DNA from 3 places in the Streptomyces sp. WMMB303 genome. Region 3 is predicted to be linked to each of the others. Evidence: riboswitches for the same ligand, from Rfam matches in the RefSeq annotation. Region 3 holds a riboswitch; each other region holds the start of a gene.

The links. A riboswitch is a leader RNA that binds a small molecule or an ion and turns the genes downstream of it on or off. The one in region 3 is predicted to bind cyclic di-AMP.
Positions count from the first base shown of each region.
Region 1: linked by a shared signal. The riboswitch ahead of P2424_RS14490 (peptidoglycan DD-metalloendopeptidase family protein) and the one ahead of P2424_RS16670 (LysM peptidoglycan-binding domain-containing protein) in region 3 are both predicted to bind cyclic di-AMP.
Region 2: linked by a shared signal. The riboswitch ahead of P2424_RS22060 (M23 family metallopeptidase) and the one ahead of P2424_RS16670 (LysM peptidoglycan-binding domain-containing protein) in region 3 are both predicted to bind cyclic di-AMP.

Region 1 is NZ_JARKIN010000001.1:3,253,402-3,255,636, reverse strand. Features, by position in the region: gene P2424_RS14495 (PP2C family protein-serine/threonine phosphatase) at 1-405, shown strand, start outside; cyclic di-AMP (ydaO/yuaA leader) riboswitch at 593-797, shown strand; gene P2424_RS14490 (peptidoglycan DD-metalloendopeptidase family protein) at 809-2,059, shown strand.
Region 2 is NZ_JARKIN010000001.1:5,001,105-5,003,339, reverse strand. Features, by position in the region: gene P2424_RS22065 (pitrilysin family protein) at 1-624, shown strand, start outside; cyclic di-AMP (ydaO/yuaA leader) riboswitch at 840-995, shown strand; gene P2424_RS22060 (M23 family metallopeptidase) at 1,010-1,831, shown strand; gene P2424_RS22055 (HPr family phosphocarrier protein) at 1,955-2,235, opposite strand, start outside.
Region 3 is NZ_JARKIN010000001.1:3,746,203-3,748,437, forward strand. Features, by position in the region: gene P2424_RS16665 (helix-turn-helix domain-containing protein) at 1-594, shown strand, start outside; cyclic di-AMP (ydaO/yuaA leader) riboswitch at 1,124-1,300, shown strand; gene P2424_RS16670 (LysM peptidoglycan-binding domain-containing protein) at 1,305-2,072, shown strand.

The sequences.
Region 1 (2,235 bases), 490 kb from region 3:
AGAGCCGCAGAGGAGCAGGTCGTCCTGCGCGTCCTCAACCGTGGCCACCCCGCTCCGGTGCTGCTGCACCGCGGCCGGGCCGCCCTGCTGGAGCCCACCATCCCCGCACTCCCGCTCGGCATGACGGACCTGGCCGTATCGCCTCAGCAGGTGGACGAGTTCGTCTTCCCGCCCGGCGCCCAGCTCCTCCTCTACACCGACGGCCTGTCCGAGGCCCGCAACCCGGAGGGCGACTTCTACCAGCCGGCCGAGCGCCTCTCCCGCGCCTCCTTCGCCGATCCGGAGAAGCTGCTGGCGGCGGTCCTCGTCGATGTCGCGGCCCACACCGGTGGCCGGTCAGCGGACGACATGGCCCTGCTCGCCGTCGCCCGCGACACCCCGGGCGACACATCGCGCGACGCCTGAGCCCGGTGCGCCGGCCGGCGCGCCCCCACCGCAGGACGCCGCGCGGGCCGGGCAGGCACGGAGGGGGCCGGTGGAGACCGAGGCGGGACTCACGTCAATTACGGGGAACGGCTTGGAATCCCGGGCGCAGTTCTATTAACGTCCGATAACGCAGCACGGTCGTCACTGCCGTCACGGAAGACGGCACCGTGCGCCGTCGCCGAATCCCGCACGCGGTGCAACAGCAGCACCCGATCGGCCGCACAGCACCGTGGGAACCGGGGAACCACCCCTCCTCGTCAGCCGGACGAGGGGGACGGGGTGAATCGGACGCCCTTGCGAGAGGACGCCCGTAGGAGACCTTCCTGCTCCGAACCCGTCAGCTAACCCGGTAGGCGAGAAGGAAGGAAAGGAGAGCGCCCCCGTGGCCTCCAGATCCCAGGGCTTCGTCGGCCATGCGTCCCAGACGGACGCGTACGCCCCACCCACCGACCCGGCCGGCCACGCAGGCCCGGCAGCGCCCTACGGCCAGGCCGCGCCCCGCGGCCCCGTCCCGGGACCGTCCACATACGGCGACTCCGCCGGCCCGGGCCCCGGCCCCATGCCGCCGCACAAGGACGCGAGTGAAGCCGGTGACGAGCCGTGGGAGGACTGGAACCCTTCCGAGGACTCCGCGATTCCGGTACGGGGCCGGCACCGGGTCGCCAAGCAGCGCGCCGGAGGCGTGGCGCGGGGCGGCACCGTCCTGGGGGTCGGCATGATCGCAGCCGTCGGCGCCGGCGGTATGGCGACCGCCCAGGACCGGGACCCCGGCACGATATCCGTACCCGACGTGGACACCGCCGCCGACGCGCTCCGGAGCATCCCCGACCGGCTGCCCGACGCCGAGGACCTGCCCGGCATCGGCGGCCTGCTCTCCGAGGACGCCGACGGTGCGACGGGCTCCGGCAGCGCCGGGGACGCGCAAGCCGCTCCCCTCACCCAGGCCGGGCTCTCCGACGAAGACAGGGCGGCGGGCCGCACCGACGCGGGCGAGGCCCTGCGGGCCCGCATCCTCGAACAGGCCGAACGCCACCGCTCCGCGGCGGACGAGGAAGCCCGCGAGAAGGCGGCCCGGCAGGCCGCGAGCGCGGCCGCGGCGGAGGCCGCGGAACGGGCCGCCGCTGCCGAAGAGGCGAAGCAGGAGCGGGCGCGCGAGGCCGCCGCCGAGCAGGAGCGCAAGGCGGAAGCCGAGCGGAAGCGCAAGGCCGAAGCGGCCCGCCGCGCCGAACTCGCCCGCAGCTACACGGCACCGCTGGCCTCCTTCCAGCTCAGCGCCGGATTCGGCCAGGCGGGCGGCATGTGGCAGAGCGACCACACCGGACAGGACTTCGCCGCCCCCAACGGCACGCCCGTCAAGGCCGTCCACAGCGGAACGGTCAAGGAGGCCGGCTGGGCCGGTTCGTACGGCTACCGCGTCGTGCTGCGGCTGGAGGACGGTACCGAACTCTGGTTCTGCCACCTCTCGTCCATGACCAGATCGGCCGGCGACAAGGTCGGCACCGGCGATGTGATCGGGCGGGTCGGCTCCACCGGCAACTCCACGGGCCCCCACCTGCACGTCGAGGTCCGCCCGCACGGCGGCGACCCGGTGGACCCGCTGCCGTGGCTCCGCGACAAGGGCGTCAAGGTCTGAGCGCCGACAAGCACGTCAAGGTCCGAGCACGGACAAGGGACTCAGGGGTCTGAGCACGGACACGGGAGTCACAGCTGACCGCACCGCACGCGTGCCCCCGACACGGACCGGCATCGGGGCGCGACGTCCGGGCCGCCCGGTGTGCGCGCCTGCGGGACCGCCCGCCCCCGCGCTAC
Region 2 (2,235 bases), 1.3 Mb from region 3:
ATCGTGGACCGGCCCGGTGCGGTGCAGACGCAGTTGCTGATCGGACGGGTCGGGGCGGACCGGCACGACCGGGTGTGGCCCGCGCAGCTGCTGGGCGTCTACTGCCTGGGCGGCACCCTCACCTCGCGGCTGGACCGGGTGCTGCGCGAGGAGAAGGGCTACACCTACGGGGTCCGCGCGTTCGGGCATGTGCTGCGTTCGGCTGAGGACGGCAGCGGGGCCGCGCTGCTGGCCATCAGCGGCTCGGTGGCCACGGACGTGACCGGTCCCGCGCTGGCCGATCTGTGGCAGGTGCTGCGGACGCTGGCAGCGGAGGGGCTGACCGACGAGGAGCGGGACGTGGCCGTGCGGAACCTGGTGGGGGTCGCTCCGCTGCGCTACGAGACGGCCCAGGCCGTCGCGGAGACGCTGGCCGATCAGGTCGAGGAGCACCTGCCCGACGACTACCAGGGCCGGCTCTACGCCCAACTGGCCGAGACAGGCACGGTGGAGGCCACGGCGGCGGCCGTCAGCGCGCTGCCGGCCGACCGGCTGGTGACGGTGCTCGTCGGTGACGCTTCCCAGATCGCCGATCCGGTCCGGGAGTTGGGCATCGGCGAAGTCAAGGTGGTCACCGGCGGCTGAGCCCGGCCGACGGGCGTCGGTCGGGGGGCGGAAGTGGGGCCCGGGAGGAGGAATTGCTCCTTCCGGGCCCTTTGTGATGTCCGCTTTCGTTGCGGTTGCTGGTGAGTTGGAGTGTGGCGTACGTGACAAAGCCAGGGATTCGTTTGCCGCTCGGAGTTGGCCCCGATTAGCGTCGTTGCCGCTGTCCGTCAGAAGTGACCGCACCCGCGGCCGACGGACCGCGATCGCCGAATCCCCGAGGCAGCGGCCGAGGGGGACCGGGGACCCACGTCCCATTGGGGTGAATCGGACGGCCTCGCAAGAGGCGGTCCGTAGGAGACCTTCCTGCTCCGAACCCGTCAGCTAACCCGGTAGGCGAGAAGGAAGGAAAGGAGTACGCCTCCCTATGGCGTTCACCCGTGCCACCGGCAAGCACAGGCGTCCGAGCAAGGCCCGCAGGACCGCGGGCGGGGCGGCCGGTATAGCCGGCCTCGCCACCGTGGGCGTCGTCGGGTCCATCGCCTCCCCCGCCTTCGCCGCGAGCGGCGGGCAGAACACCGCGCCGCTCCAGCAGAACGCCGAGGTGAGCGAGGCCGTCGGCGGCCCGATCTCGAAGACGCTGGACGAGCAGGCGTCCGCGCAGGCCCTCCGGGCCGAGCAGGCCAAGGCCGAGTCCGAGGCCAAGGAGGCGGCCGCCGAGGCGAAGGCGGAGGCCAAGCGGAAGGCCGACGAGGCCCGGCGCAAGGCGGCGGCCGAGAAAGCGGAGAAGGAGCGCGAGGCCAAGCGCAAGGCGGCGCGGGAGGCCGAGCGTGCGAAGCTCAACGCCTATGTGCTGCCCGTCGAGGGCTCCTATGTCTCGACCGGTTACCAGCAGGGCGGCGGCATGTGGTCGTCCGGCAGCCACACCGGGATCGACTTCCACGCGGGGATGAACACCCCGGTCCACTCGGTGGCCGCCGGTGAGGTCGTGGAGGCCGGGAACGGCGGTGCCTACGGCAACAACATCGTGATCAAGCACAAGGACGGCACGTACACCCAGTACGGCCACCTCAACTCGATCGGCGTCTCGGTCGGCCAGCAGGTCACCTCGGGTCAGCAGATCGGGCTCTCCGGCTCGACCGGCAACTCCTCCGGCCCCCATCTGCACTTCGAGGCCCGCACCGGTCCCGACTATGGTTCGGACATCGACCCGGTCGCCTACCTGCGCAAGCACGGTGTGAAGGTCTGAGGCCGAAGTCCCTCTCAGCACCGCATGCGGCAAGCCCCCGGTGACCGGACCGGGGGCTTGCCGCATGCGGCCTGCGGTGCCGCCCGCTTCGGCGGCCGCGGGGGGCCGGGGCCGGCCAGCTGCTCAGACCGTCTCCGGAAGCTCCTCCAGCCCGTCCGCGACCAGCTTGGCCAGCCTGTCCAGAGCCGCCTCCGCGCCGTCCGCCTCGGAGGCCAGGACGATCTCCTCGCCGCCCTCGGCGCCGAGGCCGAGTACGCCGAGCATCGAGGCCGCGTTGACGGGAGTGCCCTCGGCCTTCCGGACGGTGACCGGCACTCCGGTCGCCGACGCGGCGCGGACGAAGATGGAGGCGGGGCGGGCGTGCAGCCCCTCGGCCCAGCCGACGGTGACGCGGCGCTCAACCA
Region 3 (2,235 bases):
GAGTCGTCGCACCAGGACCGCACCGCTTCCCACCAGGGGCAGCACACCGTCAGCGACCCCGCGACCCTGAAAGCACTGGCGCATCCGCTGCGCCTGAAGATCCTGCGCAGACTGGCCGCCGCGGGCCCGGCGACCGCCACCGCACTCGCCTCGGCTCTCGGCGAGAACACCGGGACGCTCAGCTACCACCTGCGCCGGCTGGCCCGGGCCGGCCTCGTCGAGGACGACCCCGACCACGACGCGAACGGACGCGAACGCTGGTGGCGCGGCGTGCGCGGCACGGACGTGCGGCGCCCCTCCCGGGCGGGCCTGCCGGGCGCGGAGCGCGCCATGGCCGAGGAACTGGACCGGGCGCACCTGCAGGAGGACATCGAACTGGTCCGGCGCCACGCGGACCGTCCGGCCGAGGACGACGAGTGGGTGTCCGGCTCCCGCAGCACCCTCCACCTCACACAGGAGGAACTGCGGGAGTTCCACGACGCCTACCTGGAGCTGCTGCGACGCTTCCGGCGCGACCGCACCGAAGCCGGACCGGGCACCCGGCCCATCGCCGTGCGCTGGTTCGGGGTCCCGCTCGACGGCCCCCAGGACTGACACCACCGCCGCGACATCGCGAACGCTTCCGGTGCGCGCGGCCGGGCGCCCACCACCCGGCCGCGCCCCGGCCGCTCCGGACCACCCCCGCACCCCCGCACGCCGATATACGATCGCGCTTAGTAGAATTGCTCCGTGCGGTGCCTCCGACCCCCCACGGGATCCGGCAACCGGCTGCATTCTGCGGTATTCACCGGCAATGTCCGGATATACAGGACTTGCCCTTCCCGGTCGTACGCTGTGTCGGGAAACACACCAGCCGGACCCGGAAATCAGCAAGATCTTCTGACAGCTCATCAGGAAGCCTTTCCATAAGAGCCTTTCGAAGGACCGGAAGGTTCGGCTTTTCACGCACAGAAAATGATCCACAGCATAGCGTTGAAGAATTGCTAGATCATTTCCAGCGGCTGCCCCGTTCGGGAATCACGCGCCTTGATCCGGGCAATCCATTGTGTTTCTGTGTCCTGGCTCCGGCCTCCATGAACGGCCGGAGTTCCGCTGCCGGGGCGCCGAATCCTGCCGCCCGGCTAGGAAATTCGCACCAGTACCGCGCGGCAGGAGCGGGGGACCCACTTATGTGCCGAGCCGCACTTCGCGGCCCGGCTAGGGGTGAAGTCATGGCCGCTGTGCCTCGGCACAGCGGATATGGCCGGGCAACTCCAGCCCGAATCCGACAGCTCACCTCGCAGGCGCTAGGAGAGGACACCCCCATGTCTCGTGGCCTTCACGCCCGTCATCCGTTCCGCGCCCGCCGCCTCCGGCTCTCGATCGCCCTCGCCGCCGGCGGTGCGGGCATCGCCGCTCCCCTGCTGGCCGCGGGCAGCGCGCACGCCGCCCCGGCGCAGGTGCAGGAGCAGACGCAGTCCGCACGGTCCGGCGCCGCCGCGCAGGTGAAGACCGAGCAGGAGCCCAGCTCCTACACCGTCGTCAGCGGCGACACCCTGTACCGGATCGCCCTGGACCACGACATCGAGGGCGGCTGGAACACCCTCTACGAGGCCAACAAGAAGACCGTCGGCGGCGACCCGGACCTGATCCTGCCCGGTCAGAAGCTGACGCTGGACGCCGCCTCGAAGCCTGCTGAGAACAGCGACGCCACGCCCGAGCGCGCCGACCGCAGCTCGGCCGAGCGCACCGGCGGCGTGCACAAGACCCAGTCCACCAATCTGGACGGCTGGATCAACGAGGCGCTGACCATCATGAAGCAGCACGGCATTCCCGGCACCTACGAGGGCATCCACCGCAACATCATCCGGGAGTCCGGTGGCGACCCCAACGCCATCAACAACTGGGACATCAACGCCCAGAACGGCACGCCCTCCATCGGCCTGCTCCAGGTCATCAAGCCGACCTTCGACGCCTTCCACGTCGAGGGCACCGCCTACGACCAGCGGGACCCGGTCGCCAACATCGTCGCGGCCTGCAACTACGCCGCCGACCGCTACGGCTCGATCGACAACGTGAACGGCCCCTACTGAGCCGAAGCACCCATGCGGCGACTGCCCGCCACCCTCGCGGTGGCGGGCAGTCGCCGTCTCGGCACCACCGGCCGGCGGGCCACCAGGGGGCGCCCTCCCCCGCCCCGGTCGCCGTACGCACCGGAGCGTGCACCCTCCGTCCGACGCCCGCCGCGCCGCGGCC